One region of the Providencia sp. PROV_01 genome, then DNA from elsewhere that is predicted to be linked to it. Evidence: predicted binding sites of a transcription regulator. Region 1 holds the regulator's gene; each other region holds the start of a gene.

Region 1 (7,734 bases):
CAAGTTAAACCCACGGCAGTTACCATACAGGCAACAAAGATTAATACCGCAAGGAAGAAGCTACCGTAATTACCAAAAGTATATTGAACATAGGTATGTAAAATATCAGCGCCATCAGCAGGGTTTGGAATTAACGAACCGCTATTCTCACCAAGCTTAAACAAGGACAAATAGACCAGAGTTAATAATACCCCTGCAATTAACCCTGCCCACATAGTGTAACGGGTTAATAGTGAAGAGTTTTCGATACCCCTTGAACGCGCCGCATTAACAATAACGATACCAAATACCATAGCACCAAGGGTATCCATAGTTAGATAACCATTGATAAAGCCATTCGAGAAAGCCATCTCACGGTATTCTATTGTAGAAGGGATCGGATCCCCCGCAGGCCACATGACAGCCGCAATACCCAAAATAGCCAAGGCTAACATTTTTACAGGTGCTAAAATGTGCCCAACGCTATCGAGCAGTTTTCCGGGATATAGTGAAATACCGATAACTAAAACGAAGTAAACTACGCTGTAGATAAGTAACAGCATATCGGACTCACCACCGAATAAAGGTGCGATACCGACTTTATAGGATACAGTCGCCGTTCTTGGCGTTGCAAATAGAGGCCCTACAGACAAATAAGCAACAACCGCCAATAGTAACCCTGCCGTTTTGCCAACGGGTGTACTGAGCGCTTCAATGCCCCCACCCACTTTAGCTAGCGCAATAACGGTTAAAACAGGTAAACCCACGCCTGTAACCAAAAACCCTAGTGCCGCAGTCCAAACTTGTTCCCCTGCCTGCAAGCCAACCATGGGGGGAAAGATAATGTTTCCTGCCCCTACGAATAACGCAAAAGTCATAAAGCCTAATGCGATGATATCTCTTGATGATAAACGATGAGCCATATTATGTTATTTTTAAGTGACAAAATAGAAAATTATGGGTTTACACTTAGCAACCCTTTGAAATATATATAGCGAGATAGAATTCTGATAAACATACTGTTAACAATATAAAAAAGCATGTTTGTTTGTATCATACGAAATGAAAAGTCAAAAAACAGAAAAATTCGCCAATAACTGACAACAAGTAGAACTTTTATAGGGCAAAAAGGCAATAGCAAACCGAAAAACAAGAATAAATAACTAAACTAATTTTCAGAACTAGTGATTACTTTCAGTAAAATCCCAATACTCGTTATATGCTTTGCTCGAAAAATGAACAACTCGTCTTTTTCTGGTGATTAAAATTGATTATTTAACAGAATATATAATTAATGTGATAGCAATAATCAGCATTAAATATATATGTTTTGAATTTAATACAGGTATGGATTGATAAATAGAAATAATCCACTTTATTAATATTTTGATTATATTAACAAAGTGGAATTATTTACCCATTTTTAAGTTTTTTGTCATCAACAATAAATACTGGCGGTAAAGTAAATGAAAACTCACTCCCTTTACCTAATTGACTTGTTACCACCAATTGGCTGCTATGGTGCTGTAATGCATGTTTAACAATAGCCAACCCAAGGCCGGTACCTCCACCGCCTTGGCGGGAGCGTGCTTTATCTACCCGATAAAACCGTTCTGTCAAACGAGGAATATGCTCTGTAGGTATCCCTTGCCCGTTATCTCTCACACTAAAACGAGCACCCTGACCATTTCTTTGCCATTCAACCCAAATTTTGGTGCCTTCTGGCGTATGGCTGATTGCGTTATAGACTAAATTCGCCACTGCACTTCGTAATTGTTCTTCATTACCATGGACACGCAATTTTTCATCAACATGAAATTCAAACTGGTGGCGCCCTTGGCTTAAACTTAACGCTTCTTGCTCAATCATTTTGAGAATGACAGGGATATTCACTTGCTCATCAAGGTTAATTTGAGGAGCAATTTCTATACGTGATAACTGCAAAAGCTGTTTAACCAAGTTATCCATACGATGAGTTTGCTCTTGCATGACATGCAGTGCTTTTTTATTGGCCGCAGTGACATTTTCTTGGTCATCCATGACTTCAAGGTAGCCTTGAATGACAGTAAGAGGAGTTCGTAATTCATGGCTTACATTCGCAAAGAAGTCCCTACGGGCCTTTTCCAAACGGCGTTTTTCTGTCACATCTCGAGCTACCATCAATAACTGCCCTTCGGTATACGGCAAGATACGAAATTCAACAATTTCACCACTATTGAGCTCGATAGTCAGCGCTTGGTCATAACGCTTAATGGTGAAGTATCGGCTAAAATCTGGGTAACGTAATAAATTAAAAATATGTTGGCCATTATCTTCAGGCCAACGGAAACCGAGTAAAGCCTGCGCATGACGATTACACCAGAAGATATTCCCTTCTGTTGTCATCATAACCACGGCATCAGGTAGTGATTCTGCACCACTACGAAACCGTTTAATTAACTGGCCTAGCTCACGACGGCGTTTACGATTACGTTGTTGCATCTGGTAGATGCCATAAAATATCGGTTCCCACCCTCCTTTCCCCTCGGGTGGTAACATGCTTTTATCGAGCCACAACCAGTAAGAAAGTTTAAGTAGGTTATACCCATGCCATGTCAGTGCAGCAAGTAGCGATATCACTAATAGCCACGCTAGGTGGCCAATAAAAACCGATAAGATAAGGGCGGGTAAGATAAATAAAAACAGCCCCCAAATCAGCTGCTTAATCGATAAACGTTCAAGCACGCATGCCTCTCCCTTTGTGGTTTTTAGTAACGGATAGAAAAACGATAACCTGTACCGCGTACAGTTTGTACCATTTTATCATGACCTTCCGTCTCTAGTGCCTTTCTTAACCGCCGAATATGGACATCAACGGTTCTATCTTCCACATACACATTGGCTCCCCATACATAATTTAGTAGCTGTTCTCTACTATATACGCGTTCAGGGTGAGTCATGAAGAAATGCAGTAATTTATATTCAGTTGGCCCCATATCGATAGGGATTTCATTGCTGGTCACACGATGAGAAGTAGGGTCTAACGTTAACCCATTCATTTCAATAATATCTTCCGTCGCCATTGGTGAAATACGACGTAAAATTGCCTTTACCCGAGCGATTAATTCCTTTGGTGAAAACGGCTTAATCAGATAGTCATCCGCGCCAACTTCCAAACCTTTTACGCGGTCTTCTTCTTCTCCTCGTGCGGTTAACATCATGACAGGAACGTCACGTGTTGCGCTATCACGCTTCATATGCTTAATTACTTGGATACCGGAGCCCCCTGGGATCATCCAATCCAGTAGTACGAGATCGGGTAGAGGGTCAACGAGTTGTGCAATCGCACTGTCATAATCATCAGCTTCAATAGGCTGAAAACCATTCTGTTCTAATACAAAACAAACCATTTCTCGGATGGGCGCTTCATCTTCAACAACTAGAATGCGTCTTGCCATGATTGTTCCTGTAAAATTAAGAAGACATTTAAAATGTGAAAGTATTATGCGTCACTTTTATGACAGAATTATGAATATCAATGAGCAAAACTCATATTAATCTTTATTTTAGCGGTTAAATGTCATTTAAGTGAAATATTTCCGCAACATGGTAATAAAGCCGCAAACATCCCTCAACGAGTTATCTGGATCAGGTATACTTAGTTATCGAACGCTCGTGCACATTATTGTTGATAGGAATTGATAGCTCATGCGCATTATTCATACTTCAGACTGGCACCTTGGTCAGTATTTTTTTACCAAAAGCCGTGCGCCTGAGCACCAACATTTCTTGAATTGGCTCGTTGAACAAGTGGAATTACATCACGTTGATGCAGTCATCGTTGCTGGTGATATCTTCGATACAGGCTCTCCGCCTAGCTATGCACGTGAACTGTACAACAAATTTATTGTTGATTTACAAAAAACAGGCTGCCAATTAGTCATTTTAAGCGGTAATCACGACTCAGTTTCTGTACTCAATGAATCAAGTGCTCTACTTCGTTACTTAAATACACAAGTCATTACGTCGGGAAGTGAGCCCCATGTTGTTACCTTAGTCAATAAACAGGCTCAACCTATTGGTTTAGTCTGTGCCATTCCTTTTTTACGCCCTCGAGATATTCAACTAAGTATTGCAGGACAAAATATTGAAGAGAAACAACGCTCGCTGCAAACAGCTATTCATGATCATTACCAAGCCAGCTACCAACTCGCGCTAGAACAGCGAACCGCTTTGGGGCTGGATATTCCAATTATTGCAACAGGCCATTTAACTGTTGTCGGCGCAGCCTTAACTGACTCTGTACGAGATATTTATATTGGTACGTTAGATGCGTTTCCTTCAGGGGCTTTTCCGCCTGCTGACTATATCGCCCTTGGCCATATTCACCGGTCCCAAGTGATTGGAGGACAAGAAAATATTCGCTACTGCGGTTCACCTATTGCATTGAGCTTTGACGAAACAACACAACAAAAAAGTGTCTGCCTTGTTGAATTCAGCGGAAGTGAATTGACTCAAATCACACCACTGGAAATCCCGACTATTCAGCCATTACAAAGTATTAAAGGCTCCTTAAACCAAATAGAACAGCAATTAGAGATATGGAAAGATTACCAAGGTGATAAACCGGTTTGGCTTGATATTGAAGTTGCTTCACAAGATTACCTCGCTGATATCCAACAACGTATTGAAGCTTTGACACAAGACCTCCCAGTCGAAGTCGTAATACTACGCCGTGCACGCAAGCAAATACAGGGACAAAGCCAAACCTTGGCCAATGAAACATTGAGTGAACTCACCGTAGAAGACGTTTTTTTACGCCGCCTTGCTCAAGAGTCTTTAGAAGATCCTGAGCGTGAACAGCGTCTATTCCAGCTATTTCAACAATCTTATGACGCATTGCAACTGAGCAAGGAAAGTTAATATGAAAATTTTAAGTTTACGTTTAAAAAATATTAACTCTCTTAGAGGTGAATGGAAAATTGATTTCACTGAAGAGCCATTTGCTAGCAATGGCCTGTTTGCCATTACGGGTGCCACCGGTGCAGGAAAAACGACCTTATTAGATGCGATTTGCCTCGCGCTTTATCACCGAACACCGCGTTTAAAAACCATTTCTAATGCACAAAATGAACTGATGACTCGCCATACAGGGGAATGCCTCGCGGAGGTAGAGTTTGAGGTCAAAGGTAAAGCTTATCGAGCCTTTTGGAGCCAACGACGGGCTGGAGGGAAACCTGATGGCAATTTACAACAGCCTAAAGCTGAGCTTGCAACGGTTGCTGATGGTAAAATATTGACCGTAAAAATCACAGAGATAAAAGAATTAGTGGCGCAAATAACAGGGCTTGATTATGAGCGTTTTACTAAATCCATTTTACTCTCCCAAGGGGACTTCGCGGCTTTTTTAAATGCCTCTGAGAAAGAACGCGCTGATTTACTTGAAGAAATTACAGGCACCGAAATTTATAGCCAAATTTCAATTTATGTTTTTAATCAACACAAGCAAGCCAAAATTGACTTAGATTTGCTAAAAGCAAAAGCGCAAAACATTAATTTACTCACAGAAGTAGAACATCAAGAATTATTGGTACAGCAAAACGATTTGCTTGAACAAGAAGCACAAACCAAGCAACAGCGTGCTCGCCACCAACAAGGGGTTAATTGGTGGCAACAATATCATCAACTCACCCAGCGCATGCAATCACTTGATGAAGAACTCAAAAAAAACGAACTTGAGTTCCAAGCCGCGCAACCTCAATTAAAAAGATTAGCTGATAGTGCCCCTGCGGAATCCCTTCGTCCATTATGGCAGGAAGTTGAACGACAACAGCAACAACTCACTGAATACACGAATAAACAACACCATTTGAAACTTAGCTTGCAAACCCAACAAACTGAGCGCACCCCACTGCAAGAAAAGTTGTTTAAATCGCAATCCGAGTATCAACAACACCTTGATTTTGCCAAACAACAACATCAATTGATTGATGAAACAGTCAGGCCTCTTGATAACCAAATTGCACAATTGAAACAGCAACAATCTGAAATTAAACAGCAAATTGAACAACAACAAATCACTCTTCAGCAAAAGCAATGCTTAGTTAGTGAAACGCAAAGTCAGATCCAAAATGCGTACATTGAGTTAAAAAAACACAATATATTCCTAGAAGAACACCCAAAAGACGCTGAGCTCAGTTCACAAATAGGCAGTTGGCAACAACAAGGCCATTTTATTTTCGAATTAGCTGATAAACTGGCCAGCTTGCCCGAAAAACAACAGATACTTTCAAATGAAGTCGAGCAGTTACAGCGGCAACAGCAGCAGCAAACAGAGAAATTATCCCAAAAACGTCTCGAGTTAGAGCACAGCACTGTAGCGTTCAAAAAACAAGAAGAAATCTACAAGCGAAACCAAGAAAAACATGACATTAACACCATCAATCAACACATTGAACAGCTACAAGCACGTTTGCAACATGCTAAGTTATTGCCATTAATATTATCTCAATGCCTTAATGCGCAAACGCAAAAACAGAAACAGCTCCAAAAAGATGTTGAATTAGCGCAAGATATCACCACTACGCAAAAAGCGTTGAGCCTTGCGGTAACACATATTAATGAATTGACCCCACTCATCAAACTAACCAATGACAAATTACAATTAGAACAAAAAATTGTCAGCCTAGAGCATGAGCGCCAGCAACTAATAGCAGGTAACCCCTGCCCATTATGTGGTTCAACAGAACACCCGGCAGTTAACGATTATCAATCAATCCATCTCAGTGAAACACAGCAACAACTCATTGAACTAACAAATAAACTCGACCAATTAAAACAACAACAAACTCAGTTAGAATCACAACTTCACACACAAAAACAACGTCAAAACGAAAATTTACAGCAACAGCAGCAAATCAATGAACAATTCGATGTATTTAACCAACAGTGGCAAAAGACATGTGAGCAAGCACTCACACCTGAGTTGGCCCAAAATGAACAAGCCGTTACGCTCTTTGTTAATCAATTAACAGAGCAATTGGCGACGCAACAGAAAATAGTTGTGGATATGGCTGCTCTTGAGCGTGAATACCAGCAAACCAAACATCATTTACACGAACAACAAGCAAGCTTTACCCAGTTGCAATCAGACCTGTTATTAGTCGAAGAACGCTTAAAAAACCAAACACAACAACATGATGAGTTGCAAAAAGAACAGAGCCAATTCCAACAACGTAAACAGAGACAAATAGAGCAGTGGCAATCTACCCTAGCGCCATTTAACTTAAATGTGCCAGATAAAGATAAGTTCGATGAATGGGTTCTCGATATTACTCAGCGAAGTGAGCGTTTTAATAACCAAAAAATGGCGGCGCAAACACTTAGCCAACAAATTGAGGTCAATAATGCCACATTAAAAGTTGAGTCAGAGCAACTCAATATTCTCAATCAACAAATTGAACAAGAAAGAAATCGCCTTAAACAAATTGAGTTAGGTTTAGAGCAAAAAACAGCGCAACGAAAAACACTGCTTTCTGGCTTAGCTATCAGCCAATTTATTCAGCAGTTGAATGACAAACAAACCATACTTTTCCAAACTCAGGAACAATTAAGCAAACAACTCAATGAGGTTGATAAAGCCATCGCATCTATGAATGGAAGTTATCAAGAGCTCATTGACGCCTGTGAAAAAACAAAACTGGCGCAAATACAAGCTAATACCCTGTTTACTCAAGCACTTATGGATAGCCCATTTCGTCATCAACAAGCTTTCCT
Region 2 (7,734 bases), 120 kb from region 1:
TATTAACAGAAATTTTTAAGTTATGATACTTTTCCCCTTGATTTCCATAAAAAACTCGCTCAGTCCATGGAAAGTCATGGCTTAACTTCTCAATTAAGTACGCAGTTGCAAGATCAGATTGCTTTAGTGTTGAAATTTTCATCATATTGATAAATTTGTTTCCATAGTGCCCGTTTAGCGCTACAGCTTGTACTTAGCTCAGACAAAACAGGTGAAGTAAACATGACTTTTGAACCTTCAGGCTGGATTTCATCACCTAATACCCAACATGGTGTTATTATTGGTGTTGGGATTAAACCTAATTGCTCTGAATTGACACAAACCACATCGTCCTGTGCAATATTCATGGAAAGAAAAACATCTTTTAGCAATTGGCTATTTAAATCAAGGTTCTCATCAGTAATAATAATAAGCTTAGTCGACGCTGGGATCCTTACACCACGTTCACCACGTAACACAGCAGGATTTCTCACCATCCATTGAGTGATCCCCATTTGTTCTAAAAGCCTGTCACGTCGTGTCATTTGATTTTCCAGTCGCAATTTTACAACCACATCTTATCAAAGGGGATTAATAGCGCCAACAGAGCAATGCTATTTCTCTTATCTTTGGTAAGATGTCATCGGTTTTTTTATTATTTTAGGAGATTGACAGAATATGTCATTACTGACACCTGCCAGCGAAGTTATTCAACGCCATCTCGAACATTTTATAGATCGTCATGTCATTTTGGCTGGTGACATTCAGGATGAGCTCGCTGCAACCTTAGAAGCAGCTAGTGTTCGCGTCATCACCAACCAGTATCATCACTGGCAACGCTTACAACCGTTAATGGGTGATATGGCGTTATTCTCTGCCATAACCCCAGCAGAATTTATCCAGCCTTGCGATACTCTCATTTATTTTTGGCAAAAAAACAAGCAAGAAGCCTGCTTCCAACTCGATGACCTTTGTACTCACCTTGCTGCAGGTAGCCAAATTTTTATCGTCGGCGAGAATCGCAGTGGTGTTAAAAGCGCCGAATCTATTATGGAAGGGATCGCTAACTTACAAAAAATCGACTCTGCACGCCGTTGTGGCTTGTACTATGGTGAATTAGAACAACCCACAACCTTTGATATTGCTCGCTGGTGGCGTCATTATCAAATTGATAATGTTAGAATTAATGCATTACCTGGGGTATTTAGCCATAATGAGCTGGATATCGGTAGTGATCTACTATTGTCCACGCTAACTGACCCAATGAGCGGTGATCTGCTTGATCTCGCCTGTGGCAATGGCGTGATCGCTGCGGTGATCGGCTCACAAAACCCAGAGATCAAACTCACCTTAAGTGATGTCAGTGCATCTGCGCTTGATTCCGCAGCATCCACTCTTGAGGCCAATAAACTGGTCGGTAAAGTCATCGCAAGTGATGCTTACTCTGATATTAACGATAAATTTGATTGGATTATTTCAAATCCACCATTCCATGATGGCCTAAATACCAGTTATCGTGCGGTTGAAAATATGATTTACCAAGCCCCTAAATACCTGAAAAAAGGTGGACGTTTGCGCATCGTAGCTAATGCTTTCTTACCATACCCTGATTTGCTCGATAAAGCTTTTGGTAGTCACGAAGTACTTGCCAAAACAGGAAAATTTAAAGTTTACCAAGCAGTTAAGCGTTAATTTAATCGCTAATAATTTAACTAAAGCACAATTTATCATACTACTCATTGGCTGGTGATCCTTTACCGGCCATTTTTTCATCAATCGAAAAATACTTCATAAAAAAATTATTGACGTTCGTCGAAATTAGCCTAAAATCCGCACCACATTATTGCTGGTTAGAAGCATTGATGAATCAAAGTTTAGTTAGGTATTGCGAGGGTGGCGGAATTGGTAGACGCGCTAGCTTCAGGTGTTAGTGTCCTATGGACGTGGGGGTTCAAGTCCCCCCTTTCGCACCACTAACTTTGTATAAACCACAATAATTTAGTATTGACGAGACAGTATTGCGAGGGTGGCGGAATTGGTAGACGCGCTAGCTTCAGGTGTTAGTGTCCTTCGGACGTGGGGGTTCAAGTCCCCCCTTTCGCACCACTGGTCAGTCATTGTTTATAACACCCTGCCCATTTTGACCTTCCTTGTACGACTAGCGCTGCCCTAATTCTCTATTTTGTTCTGTTACTTACTGATTATAGAACTAACTTTGTAGAACAAAGGCCATCATAAAACATGCGAGTGAAATAACTGCGGGGACAATCAATAAACGACGAGAACCGCGATTAAATAGCATCCCAGCGGTTGCTACCATCATGGTAATCATAATGATTTTTAGATTATCTAAGCCCATATTATTGAGTATATAAGCAATGCTCAGCAATATCACAGCAAAAACACCCCAAAGGCCAGCACCTATTCGCCTTAAACCTGTGGTTTTTGATATGCTAGTTGGCATAGTGACCTCAACACCCTTAAATGATAATGATTATCAATCATATCTAGTTTCTAGTAAATTTCAATGCTTTTTTATTTCACCACGCTATAAATTAACACTTATTTTACAAAATACAAACTTACGAAAATAGATAAATAAAATGAATATCTTCGGGCTCCAATGCAAATAATTCAGGGTCAGGCTGGGCAATTAAGGAACAACCGAGATGTTGATAAAAGTGCACCGTATTTTCTGAAGGTGTCGCAGAAATATATAAGCCTTTTGCACCTTTTTGTATCGCCATTTCAGCGCATTGTTGGAATAACATCCCTGCTAAACCTTTACCACGATGTGAGTGGCTCACATGCAGGAAAGACAATTGCAGTAAATTTTTTTGTTCGCCGCGCCACACATTATCTAAACTTGCGGCAGCAATTAGCTTGCCCTGCTCAAAAATACCAAGAAATACCGCTCCTTGGTCATAACTTTCCAACAAATGAGGGGTATAAGCTTCAGGTTCGCCTTCTGGCCAACCTTTCATATCAAACCGCTGCTTGGATAGCACCAACTCACCATTTCGATATAGATAAAGGTTTTCAATTAATTCAGTGCGGTCGATAGACCAAACAGATGGGATTTCCTCTCGTTGCAGTTCGCGAACTTCTCTCATAATGTCATTCTCATTATTCGTGCCTATGAATAAGCACATTTATTGTTATTTAATAAATCAATTTATCAAGATAATGAATAAAAAAAGAAGTGCAAATGTTTAGTACGTTCATTGAGGCATGGTTGAAAAATAAGAAAAAAAAGGGCTAGAAATAAAAAAACTCCCCGCAACATCCTATTGCGGAGAATTTTTACTACAGGGTTGGTTTATTGCTTCAATCCCATTGCATCGCGCATGGTAAAGAACAAATCAGTTTGGTCAGTCAGACCCATTACGTTTGCCGCATGTGGACCATAAGCCGCTACACGTAACTGAGCACCCGTGTGCTCTTGAGAGTCATCTTCTTCAGAGTTACCGTAATTTACCACCATCACAGAACCGTCTTTAGTAATCAACGCCTGCGTTAAACCCGTTGACTTAGTGCCTTCAGGAATAATTTGGCTTGAATGTGAATGGTCAGCGGTCACGATAACTAATGTATCACCATGTTTTTTAGCGAAATCTAAGCCGACTTGTACAGCTTGGTCGAGAGCGACAGTTTCACCAATTTGACCACATGGGTTTGCTTTATGGTCTTGCTTATCGATAGAAGCACTTTCAACCTGCAAGAAGAAACCATTTGGGTTGACTTCTAACAGCTCAATCGCTTTTTTCGTCATTTGAGCCAATGTTGGTGCATTCGGGTCTAACTTAGCATTCGGTTTACATTCTAACGGCGCATTGTTGATATTACCGTAATGAACTGCTTTCGGGCCTTCCCATGCAACAGTCATGTTGCCATCATGGAATAAGCCCAGAACAGGTTTATCTTGATTTGCAACAGTAATGCTGTCTAATGACTTAGCGTCACGCACAATATTATACCCACGCTCAATCGCCTGTTGCTCCAACGTTTTACCTTTGTAGTCACCCGCCTTTGCTTCTTGCTTGAAGCTCTTAGCTCCACCACCAAGGGTGACATCTGGGCGAGTTACCAACAGTTGCTCTGAAATTGAACCTCGACCGCCATTTTCTAGCGCGTTAGCCGCACATTTTTCTGCTGTTTCCTCAGGGCCATAACATTTACGCGCACTCACATGCGAAAACTGTGCAGCTGGCGTAGCGTCTTGAATCTCAGAGGTTGTGACGTTACCCGTCGCTTTACCATTACGTTTAGCTATCTCAATTAATGTCTCATGATCGTTGCCAAATACATCAATCCCTAATGCGCCATTGTAGGTTTTTACACCAGAAGACCACGCCGTGGCAGACGCTGCAGAGTCAGTCACATAGTCTGGTTTTTGGGTTTTCTTATCTAACGCATAATGGGTATATTGGCCTGTAATTGGCAAGGCATCGATTCCTTTAAAGAACCCTGAAGCACCTTCTGCATAGTTACGGGCAACGGTTATCTCTGAGTCACCCATACCATCACCAATAAACAGAATCACATTTTTGGCTTGGCCATTGTGAAGTGCCGCTTTCATGATATCAGTTTGCTCTGTCGCTAAACGACGCGCACCACCAAATTTTGTGATATCACCTTGTGCCGCACGGTTTTCTGACACCGCATCATTTTTATCAGCCGCGTAGGCAGGGACTGCACTTCCTAAAATTAAAGTACTTACCGTGACAGCTAAAAGGGATTTCATAAAATTACCAGTCATAACTGTTTCCTTGCCAATCAATAATAAAAAGAGAAAATGTGTATTTCAAATAATGACAGGCATGCTAAAGGAGCTAGATGACAGTTGAATGACGCTTTTATGGCGAAATGAAGACGTTTGTCATAAATGTGAAAAAGCAGCTAAATATAAGCTGCTTGTTGTGAATCAACGTTATGGCTATTTACCATTGTGACACAAGTTGATTTGTTCCCTCATAAAGCGTTTCACACCAAGAAACATAGTCGTGCCCGCTAGGTAACTCAATAGCATCAACTTGATAACCTTTGTGTTTTAGAACATCCAGTAATCGGTAGTGGTTCTGAATAATTCCCCCCCAACTACCGCGTTGTTCGAATAAGCCGGCCTCAAGGAAAAAACGGATAGGTTGCGTTGGTATAATTTCGATTTCACGAATTAACCACTCAGGGTCTTTATCTTTTGGAGCCCACCAATAAGATCCTGACATACTGATAACATTACCGAAGATTTCAGGATGTTGTAATGCATTCCATGTCGCGCCAATCCCACCATAACTGGAACCCGCAATAATCGTATGGCTTGCAGGCGCTTGAATTCCCATTTGTGCTAATTGAGGCATAAGCTCATCCGCCAGCAACTTAGGAAAGACATCATTAGGGGGAAGCTCATCCCCACGACGCTCTGAATTTATGCTATCAACAAATATAATATTCATCGCTGGAAAACTCCCCTGATTCATCCACTTATCAAAGAATTTCTCCATTTGATAGTTTTGCAGGTAAATTTGCCCATCCAATAGCAACAATAACGCCGGTGTTTCCATTGGTACATTAGGCTGATAAACCGTTATTTTTCTTTCGTTTTTTAATATTTGACTCACCAACGTAAAAGTCTCTAAACGGCCTTTAATCTGCCGATTTTCTACATCAGGAAAGTGACACTGGCGTATGTTCGGTGCCAATGATAACAACGAAAAACGATTATATTTATCGACATTTAGGGAAGGAATAACGTGAGAATTATATGGGTCAGACTGCGCGGTGACTAGAATTGCTTTACGTTGAGCAAAACCGCCTTCCGGTACAGAAGGGATATCTGGTGCAATTTTATATTGCGATAACGTATCATTAGGGATGATAAAAGAACGATACCAAATATCCGTTCCCGCCAAATGGGCCATTCTTTCGTGATTACCTGACGGCGCACCTAAAATATAGGCGTTTGCTTTCGCGCCACGCCAAAGGAATGTCACCCGTTTTTGTCTATTTGAAAAATCTTCAACCAGTGGCGTTCCTTGCGCGGCAACGGCTTGCCAAAATGCGCTTGTATCACCATTTTGATAATATTCATCCAATAAACTTTGCAGCTTAGGAGTAACCGGTTCATTATCCTTTTTAATGGCTAAAGGCTGGTACTGGGTGACATCAAACTTTAATTGCCAAGGTTTACCCGGCTCACCATTCAACGCTAAATAATAAACCCCATTTTTTGATACTAAATAATCCGCACTATGAGGTTCTTGTACTGAACCGTACTCATGCAATGCACGCACTGGCTGTTTATTGGAATCCAATAATAGAACCTTGGAAAGACCTTCACCGCGTTGTTTTATAAAATCTTGCTGCGATACTTCAAAAGATAAGCAGCTATGACCTTCGCTATCATGTACCCCTTCAGCAAAGGAAAGCTCAGATAAACGTATACAGTCAGCGTGTGTTGCCATCACCGCAGAAGAAAACAACATACAACCTAAAAGAGGCAAAGATTTCACATCAAATTCCAGTGAGTCAATTGATAATAATTATTACTATCAAAAAACTCTTTTAAACTCAATGGCTCACAGCACGTTTTTCCACCAGTTGGTTAATTAACTGCAGCGCACTCAATAAATAATAGCGTTGTTTTTTTATTAATCTCAAATAACGGCGAGTCGCGGGAATGCGGCTCACCATTTCTGATGCCGTGTAAGGCTCAATTTCACAACGCCAACGACCTCGGCTAAACTCTATCTCGCAATGATTAAATTCCAGCTCTTCTAATGTTTGCCTAATAATTGGGTACTCATTCAGCCATTCAATAACTTTCTGCCCATCCATCTGCTTCGAAACAAAATGGATATGCTTCTTCTTTATAGTCCCACGGGTTTTTACTTCAATTTTTGCATTGATACTATCTGTACATTGGCCAGATACCGCAAAACGGCTATACACAATAAAAGCGAGAAACAATTTTCTTGGCCGTTCAGTCACCTCAATCGTTAATTCGGGTTGAGGATGCACATGAAGCACTCCGGGAGCCCCCCACTCACATGGATAAGGCGCCATGTCCTTCTCAGCACGGTTAAGAGTCAATCCTGTTTGATATCCGGCAGGCAAACGTTGCTGGGTAAACTTACCGATTTTCTTCCACAAAGACGGTTTAGGCGAGGTTACGTAATGGCTCAAGTTGGCCTCCTTCCATTTCTTCATCAGAGAAGGAATTAGATAAAACGTATTCAACATCCACAGGTTTAAATGGGTTCACTTTCTGTACAAAAACGGTCCAAATTAATGCATATCCGGCTGTTAAACCTAACATAATGGCAAAAGGAATATAGATATCCGATTTATTCATGCCTGGTGGAGTGATATACACAATCGCTAAAATAATCCCGACACTCGAAATAATTTGCGGTATAGGGAAAAAAGGCGAACGATAGGCTCGATGTAAGTCAGGTCGACGAATACGCAATAACACTACTGAAATCGTTACCAGCAAGTAAGCCGTACCCCAAGAACACACCGCCGCCAGTACCAATGGAATGATACGATCAAGGTCGCCTTGAATAGCAAAAGCGTGCAAACATGGGATCATCACAGCTACTAAAATACCGAATACTGGAGTTTTAAAACGAGGGTGCAAATAAGCAAAGATGCGTGGTAATGCCCCATCAAGAGCCATTCCATAAAGAATGCGAGGAACCGCTGCCATTAACGTATTGATGGTCGCTCCACCAGCCAGTAATAACGCGATACCTA
Region 3 (7,734 bases), 690 kb from region 1:
TTAATGGGGGTCACACAATCTGCTAAAGCAGGCCAGACACCTATTTTTGCTAACGATTGGCAAGTACCGTGGGCTAACGCAATCGCACGTGCGTCGAACCCGGGATGTTTACCATCTGGCAAAGCTGCCTCGATTAATGAAACCGATAATTTTCCTTGGCTAAGGGATGATATCGCCAGTGCTAATGTTGCACCCGCCATACCGCCCCCCACGATGATCACATTCATGCGTTGTTTATTACCTTTCTATGATGACTGACATCTACCCTAAATTGTGCGTTGCTGCTGCCATTAGGGCTTCAATTTCATCAGGGTCTTTCACGACTAAGTCTGTTAAGTTTTCATTTCCGTTTTCGGTGATCACAATATCATCTTCGATACGTACACCAATTCCGCGATATTGCGGTGGCACATCGGCATCTGGAGCAATATACAAACCAGGCTCGACAGTTAATACCATTCCAACTTCAAGCACACGATCCCGGTCTGTACCGTAAAAACCTACGTCATGTACATCTAACCCTAACCAATGACTTAAACCATGCATAAAGAATGGCTGATATGCTTTGTTTTCGATCAATTGATCCACATCGCCTTGTAAAATTCCAAGTGCAACGAGGCCTTCAGTTTTGATACGAACAATTTCACGAGTCACCTCATGGATGCTGGTTCCCGGACGATATAGCTCTAACGCGGTATTTAATGCTTTGAGGACGATATCGTAAATTTCACGTTGTGCTTGGCTAAATTTACCATTAACTGGGAAAGTACGTGTGATATCCCCTGCATAACCTTCAAACTCTGCACCCGCATCAATTAAGACTAATTCGCCATCCTTCATTAGGCTCTCATTTTCGGTGTAATGCAAAATACAGGCATTTTCACCACTGCCCACAATAGAGTTGTACGAAGGAAAACGTGCACCATGGCGAGTAAATTCGTGCTCTAACTCACCACAAAGTTGATATTCATACATATTAGGTCGGCAAGTTTCCATGGCTCTGACGTGTGCTAGAGCAGAAATTCGCCCAGCCATACGCAGGGTGTTAATTTCTTCTTCCGACTTAAATAAGCGCATTTCATGGACAATCGGCCGCCAATCTACCAATGTTTGTGGTGCTCGTAAGTTACGACGGCTGCCTTTACGTAAAATATCTAAGGCATCAAATAGCAATTTATCGGCATAGGCAAACTCACCCTGAGCATGATAAACCACGTCGAGGCCATTTAATAATTGATAAAGCTGCTCTTCTATTTCATTGAAAGGTAACGCTTTATCAATACCTAACTTCTCAGGAGCAGCATCTTGCCCAAGGCGGCGACCAAACCAAATCTCAGCAGTTAAATCACGAACACGGTTAAAAAGAACAGTATGGCTATGTTTTTCATCGCTCTTAATCAGGACTAATACAGCTTCAGGCTCACTAAACCCCGTCAAATAAAGGAAATCACTGTGTTGACGATACGGGTATTCGCAATCCGCATTACGCTGCGCAGGAGGCGCTGAAAAAATAATTGCTGCACTGCCTGATTGCATTTGAGCCAATAATGCATTGCGACGAGAAATAAATTCCTGTTTATTCATACCGTTTTTGCCTTATCATCAGAATAATTAGATTGCTGAATATATTGCTTGTGTTTAACCAATCACATACAACATACACTGGCGAAATGACTTAAAACTGGATACATCCCGTTTTCAAGCACTTAATTTTATCAGTAATAAATTATTCATCGACAAAGTTAAGTGGCTTTGAAAACGCACATTAATAGAAATTAATGAAGAACGGGCTTATCATTTTCCACTGCCGTTGGGCCTTTAGTTGGCTCAATCAATGCAATGTAACATAATTGTACCGCCACCCTGACATACTCAATCACTTCTTCTAGCGCTTGCTCAAGTTCTTCTTGGTCTTCGTCTTCATCATAACCAAGCATACCAATATTGCGTAAATCGGTGATAACTTCGCTTATCTCTTTTTTATCAGCCAATTTCGGTTGTGTAACTCCAAGTCCTAATAAAAAGTGATTAACCCAACCAGCCAGTGCATCAGCATGGTCAAAAACAGAAGCGTCTTCGTCAGGGAATAGCATGGCAAATGCAAACTCGCTGTCATCAAGTGCTTCAAATGTGGTATCAAAAAGTTCTCGCAGTGGCTGTGCAACAGTTTGAGGGAAAGCTAAACCATCGTTAGCAAGGTCATGGACTAACGTTTGCCAGCTATGGTCACGGCCCCCACCACAGATCAACCCGGTTATTAGACCATGGATTTCCGCAGCAGTAAGTGCGATTGAGTGCTGTTGCAGGAGTTTGTCCAGTGATTCATAGTTTGGTAAAGATTTTTGTATAGACATCTGAATTCGTCATGTTAGCTTATGATTCGTGATATGCTACCATCAAGGATAGCCGCTAGACCAGTATGCTTTTGTCTTATCTATTAATTGCGCCAAATATGATGTATTTACGGCGAGTATTATTCAGTATGGAGGTATCATGTCCGCACAACCTGTCGACATCCAGATTTTCGGGCGCTCAATGCGAGTCAACTGCCCATCAGAACAAAAAGAAGCCCTTCTTGAGTCGGCTAAAGAATTAGAACAACGCTTGCAAAATCTGAAAGATAGAAGCGGTGTCACCAATATGGAACAGCTTATTTTTATCGTAGCATTGAACGTCTGTCACGAATTAGCACAAGAAAAGACAAAAACGCGTGATTATGCTTATAATATGGAAGAGAAAATAAAAATGTTGCAGCACACAATCGAACAAGCGTTGCACGATCAGGTGAAAATTACTGAGAGGCAGGTATTGCCCCTAGAGTAAATCTGCTTATTAATCAGACACTAGTAGAAAAAAATATACAAAATTAAGGTTGCATTTTAAATCTAGTTTCGTACAATGAAATCACTGAGTAACGATAAGTTCTCAAACCAAATTTCTCTGAGATGCGCGTGAGTGGGCGAGTCCCCTGAGCCGATATTTCAACTAAATAGAATGTGGTTATGGCGCTGGTGAGCATGCCTGATTCGCTCAGGAAGCCTAAAGGTTGCTAAACTGCGTTCACCTTGAACCAAGGGTTCAAGGGTTACAGCCTACAACGGCATCTTGGAGACCCTCAATTAAGTTTCTGCTTATTTTTCATTTGTTTTCTACATAACCGTTCATCTTACGATATACTCTAAGTAATATAATTACTGGATTAACTGTTTTTATCGTATTTATAACAGGTTATCACATGCAAGATTCTCTCTCGACACAACGCCAGCTGGTACGTCAAACTATCCGTCAGGCACGCCGCCAACTAAGCCTTGAACAACAACAAAGTGCCGCTGAGCAAGTCATGCATAACGCATTACACCACCCGAAAATTGTACAAGCCAATAATATTGCTCTGTTTCTTTCTTTTGATGGGGAAATTAACACAAAGCCGCTTATTCATGCACTTTGGGCTCAAGGTAAGCAAGTGTACCTTCCTGTTTTACATCCTTTTAGTCGTCACCATTTGCTGTTTCTTCACTATCGTCCAGATAGCCAACTTGTTAAAAACCGATTTCATATTGATGAGCCACCACTTGATGTCAGAGATGTGCTACCACTCGAAAAACTGGATATCATGCTTATCCCATTAGTGGCATTTGATACTCAAGGGCAACGGTTAGGTATGGGAGGTGGGTTCTATGATAGAACTCTAGCAAATTGGCAACAAACCGGTTTTTATCCAATTGGCCTTGCCCATAATTGCCAGCAAGTCGAAAAGCTCCCTATCGCACACTGGGATATTCCCTTACCCGAAATTATTACGCCGCAAAAAATATGGCGCTGGTCATAAATACCCGCGCCATTATTTCACTCAATTTTTAGCGTAGTTTAGAATAATAAACGCGCACGAATGGTGCCTGGCAAGTCTTTTAATTTCTGAAGCGCTTCATCTGTTTGGTTTGGCGTTTGCATTAATACGTCAATAACCACATAACCTACATTACCTGATGTACGTAAATACTGGCCGACAACGTTAATATTATTTTCCGTGAATACTTGGTTAATACTATTCAGAATACCTGGACGGTTTTCATGAATATGCAAGAAACGGTTTGTATCTTCAGTATGCACTGGCAGAGAAACTTCAGGGAAATTAACCGCAGATAAGGTTGAACCATTATCTGAGTATTTCGCCAACTTACTTGCCACTTCTAGTCCAATATTTTCTTGAGCTTCTTCTGTAGACCCCCCAATGTGCGGCGTTAAAATCACATTGTCGAACTTAATCAATTCAGAGATAAATGGGTCATTAGGGTCATTATTTGCAGCAGGCTCGCTTGGGAAGACATCCACCGCTGCACCGGATAAATGCTTGCTTTCTAACGCTTCAGCCAGTGAAGGAATATCAACCACCGTTCCGCGTGATGCGTTAATGAAAATAGAGCCGGGTTTCATACGGTCAAATTGTTCTTTAGCAAACATATTTTTCGTACTTGGTGTTTCAGGTACATGTAAGCTCACAACATCGCTCATATTCAGCAGTTCAGTTAAAGAACGAACTTGTGTTGCGTTACCTAAAGGTAGTTTGTTTTCAATATCATAAAAGAAAACATTCATACCGATACCTTCAGCTAAGATCCCTAACTGAGTACCAATGTGACCATATCCAACAATACCAAGGCGCTTACCACGCGCTTCAAAACAGCCTTTAGCTTGTTTTTCCCAAATACCGCGGTGTGCTTGCATATTGGCTTCAGGAATGCGACGCAGTAAAAGTAATAACTGGCCTAATACCATTTCTGCAACAGAACGTGTATTCGAAAATGGTGCGTTAAAAACAGGAATACCGCGCTTTGCAGCGGCATCTAAATCAACTTGATTGGTGCCGATACAAAAGCAACCTACTGCAACGAGTTTTTCTGCTGCAGCGAAAATTTCTTCAGTAAGATGAGTACGGGAACGGATACCTACAAAACGTGCATCTTTAATCGCTTCTTTTAATTCTTCGTCGGATAACGCACTTTTGTGATATTCAATATTGGTGTAGCCCGCGGCTTTTAAGTTATCAACCGCACTTTGGTGCACACCTTCTAGCAGTAAAAATTTAATTTTGTCTTTTTGCAAAGATACCTTAACCATTTCCCTACCCTATCGTGAACGTACTTAAGATTTATAACAGATGAACATATGTGTTTGCCTAACATAGCTCAAGAGAGATGACATCTATCTACCTTGAGCTATGAGCGTATACCAACATAGCAAAAAATAGCGCAGTAGCAATACAACCGTTTGCTTAATGGGTACTAAAAAGCGCGAAGAAAAAGAAGTTAAATGGTAGAAAATCAGGGGCGGTAACACAAAATAAGGATTTTTCCTGCACAATGCCTATTTGTGTGAGATATATCACCAAAATAGCTCGATATAAAAAAAATAAAATAAATTTCAAATTGATGATATTTATAAAACTGGTTAATTAATTTAGCGTTTATCAGCTCATAAACTAATTGCAAAATATTAGTAAAACAAAAAAGCCAGTGAGTATAATGCCACTGGCTTATTAGAATAATTGAATACGATAGAGATTATAACTTGATGGTTTTAACGCCTTCGTTTGCAGTTCCCATCAAAACGACGTCTGCGCCACGATTCGCGAACAACCCAACAGTCACGACACCCGCAATTCCGTTAATGGTATTTTCGAGTGCCACAGGGTCAACGATATTTAAATTATGGACATCTAAAATGACATTGCCGTTATCTGTAATTACATTTTGACGGTACTCTGGTGTACCACCCAGTTTAACCAATTCACGTGCCACATAGCTACGTGCCATTGGGATCACTTCAACAGGCAGTGGGAATTTACCCAACACATCAACTAGCTTAGATTGGTCAACGATACAGACAAAGGTTTTTGCAATTGCAGAAACAATTTTTTCACGTGTTAATGCGGCACCACCTCCTTTGATCATATTCATGTGGTGGTCAACCTCATCAGCACCATCAACATAAACATCTAATGAATCTACTTCATTACAATCAAATACCGTAATACCCAATGATTTTAATTTTTGAGTTGATGCTTCTGAACTTGATACTGCGCCTTCTATTTGACCTTTCATTGTTGCTAATGCATCAATGAAGTGTGAAGCCGTTGAACCCGTTCCAACACCAACGATAGTGCCCGGTTTTACGTAATCAAGTGCTGCCCAACCTACCGCTTTTTTTAATTCGTCCTGAGTCATGCTCATGCCTTTTAAGATTTAATTGAGTCGTGATTAAGGTTATTAATAACTAGTATATACCGGACACCCAATAAGTTGCAGCCTTGTTCGTTGTATTTGTGTCATGGTTATTGGGATTTACGCCACAACAATAATATTTTTAAGTGTTGCGTGTAAAAATATGGCATAGTGCTTGGTAGAATAACAACAAGGAGATCTTTTTGATGAAGCGCCCTGACTATCGCGCATTACAAGCACTGGATGCCGTTATCCGTGAACGCGGCTTTGAGCGCGCAGCTCAAAAGCTCTGCATCACGCAATCTGCTGTTTCACAACGCATAAAGCAGTTAGAAAATCTGTTTGGGCAGCCATTACTTGTGCGTACCGTTCCGCCACACCCAACTGAACAAGGGCAAAAATTACTAGCACTGCTTCATCAAGTCGAATTATTAGAAGAGCAATGGTTAGGTGATGAAAATAGTGGCTCCACCCCGTTGTTACTTTCACTTGCCGTCAACGCCGACAGCTTGGCAACTTGGTTTCTTCCAGCCCTAAACCCTGTATTAGGCAATAGCCCTATTCGGTTAAATATTCAGGTTGAAGATGAAACACGAACCCAAGAACGTTTAAGACGCGGTGAAGTGGTAGGCGCTATCAGTATTCAACCTCAAGCCTTACCTGGTTGCTTAGTCGATAAACTTGGCGCACTGGACTATATTTTTGTCGCATCACCCGGCTTTGCGGCAAAATATTTTCCCGATGGCGTTACTCGCTCTTCGTTATTAAAAGCACCTGCGGTTGCTTTCGACCATTTAGATGATATGCACCAAGCCTTTGTTCAACAAAACTTTGGCTTGTCGCCGGGTAGTGTCCCATGCCATATCGTGAACTCCTCGGAGGCCTTTGTGCAGTTAGCGAAACAAGGTTCGACCTGCTGTATGATCCCACATTTGCAGATAGCCAGTGAATTGGCGAATGGTGAATTGGTTGATTTAACTCCAGGGTTATGCCAACGACGCATGCTTTACTGGCACCGCTTCGCACCTGAAAGCCGCACAATGAAAAATGTGACTGACGCCCTATTAAAAACTGGGCGCCAGATGTTAAAACAAGAAGATGAACCAACAGCAAAAAGCTAGCGTTTTAATTCAAATACCACATCGACTTGGTCATTAAAATCAATACTCTGTTGTTCATAGGTTTCATCAATCTTGAGGTCTTGAGCAACAGAGGCTTTCATTGCCCCGCCGTAATTTCTTGCAGCGATTGGATATGGCACCGCCGCTGGCGCATTATAGTTAATGCTATACACTGGGCCTAACTGAACATTAAAGCCTTTCGCTAAGATATTGGCTTGTTCCGTCGCATTTTTAATCGCTTGAGACCGTGCTTCATCACGATACTGCTGCGGGTTAGCCACACCAAACTGTACTGAATTTATTTCATTGAGACCCGCAGCTAAAGCGCCGTCTAACAAGACATTAAGTTGGTCTAATTTCTTCACTTTCACTTCAACAGAACGTGTTGCCGT

The links. Region 1 encodes PhoB, which activates phosphate uptake and scavenging genes when phosphate is short. Its sites were predicted from a motif close to CTGTCATAAAACTGNCNNAT; they were not measured.
Region 2: a site for PhoB is predicted at 4,814-4,833, ahead of phoA (alkaline phosphatase). Genes of this name have one in related genera too.
Region 3: a site for PhoB is predicted at 5,139-5,158, ahead of serA (phosphoglycerate dehydrogenase). Genes of this name have one in related genera too.

Annotation. Positions count from the first base shown of each region.
Region 1 is NZ_JBRFKD010000002.1:1,079,138-1,086,871, reverse strand. Features, by position in the region: gene brnQ (branched-chain amino acid transport system II carrier protein) at 1-902, opposite strand, end outside; gene phoR (phosphate regulon sensor histidine kinase PhoR) at 1,393-2,703, opposite strand; gene phoB (phosphate regulon transcriptional regulator PhoB) at 2,727-3,416, opposite strand; gene sbcD (exonuclease subunit SbcD) at 3,667-4,881, shown strand; gene ACU696_RS05495 (AAA family ATPase) at 4,883-7,734, shown strand, end outside.
Region 2 is NZ_JBRFKD010000002.1:962,864-970,597, reverse strand. Features, by position in the region: gene rimI (ribosomal protein S18-alanine N-acetyltransferase) at 1-145, opposite strand, end outside; gene ACU696_RS05055 (DNA polymerase III subunit psi) at 114-524, opposite strand; gene rsmC (16S rRNA (guanine(1207)-N(2))-methyltransferase RsmC) at 658-1,671, shown strand; tRNA gene ACU696_RS05045 (tRNA-Leu) at 1,867-1,952, shown strand; tRNA gene ACU696_RS05040 (tRNA-Leu) at 2,000-2,085, shown strand; gene ACU696_RS05035 (DUF1435 family protein) at 2,189-2,443, opposite strand; gene ACU696_RS05030 (GNAT family N-acetyltransferase) at 2,562-3,092, opposite strand; gene phoA (alkaline phosphatase) at 3,299-4,738, opposite strand; gene ACU696_RS05020 (alpha/beta hydrolase-fold protein) at 4,920-6,488, opposite strand; gene ACU696_RS05015 (DUF3156 family protein) at 6,547-7,161, opposite strand; gene ACU696_RS05010 (APC family permease) at 7,136-7,734, opposite strand, start outside.
Region 3 is NZ_JBRFKD010000002.1:1,764,454-1,772,187, reverse strand. Features, by position in the region: gene ubiH (2-octaprenyl-6-methoxyphenyl hydroxylase) at 1-227, opposite strand, end outside; gene pepP (Xaa-Pro aminopeptidase) at 262-1,584, opposite strand; gene ACU696_RS08580 (YecA/YgfB family protein) at 1,776-2,354, opposite strand; gene zapA (cell division protein ZapA) at 2,494-2,823, shown strand; RNA gene ssrS (6S RNA) at 2,935-3,116, shown strand; gene ACU696_RS08565 (5-formyltetrahydrofolate cyclo-ligase) at 3,236-3,829, shown strand; gene serA (phosphoglycerate dehydrogenase) at 3,868-5,118, opposite strand; gene rpiA (ribose-5-phosphate isomerase RpiA) at 5,562-6,224, opposite strand; gene ACU696_RS08550 (LysR family transcriptional regulator ArgP) at 6,428-7,342, shown strand; gene ACU696_RS08545 (oxidative stress defense protein) at 7,339-7,734, opposite strand, start outside.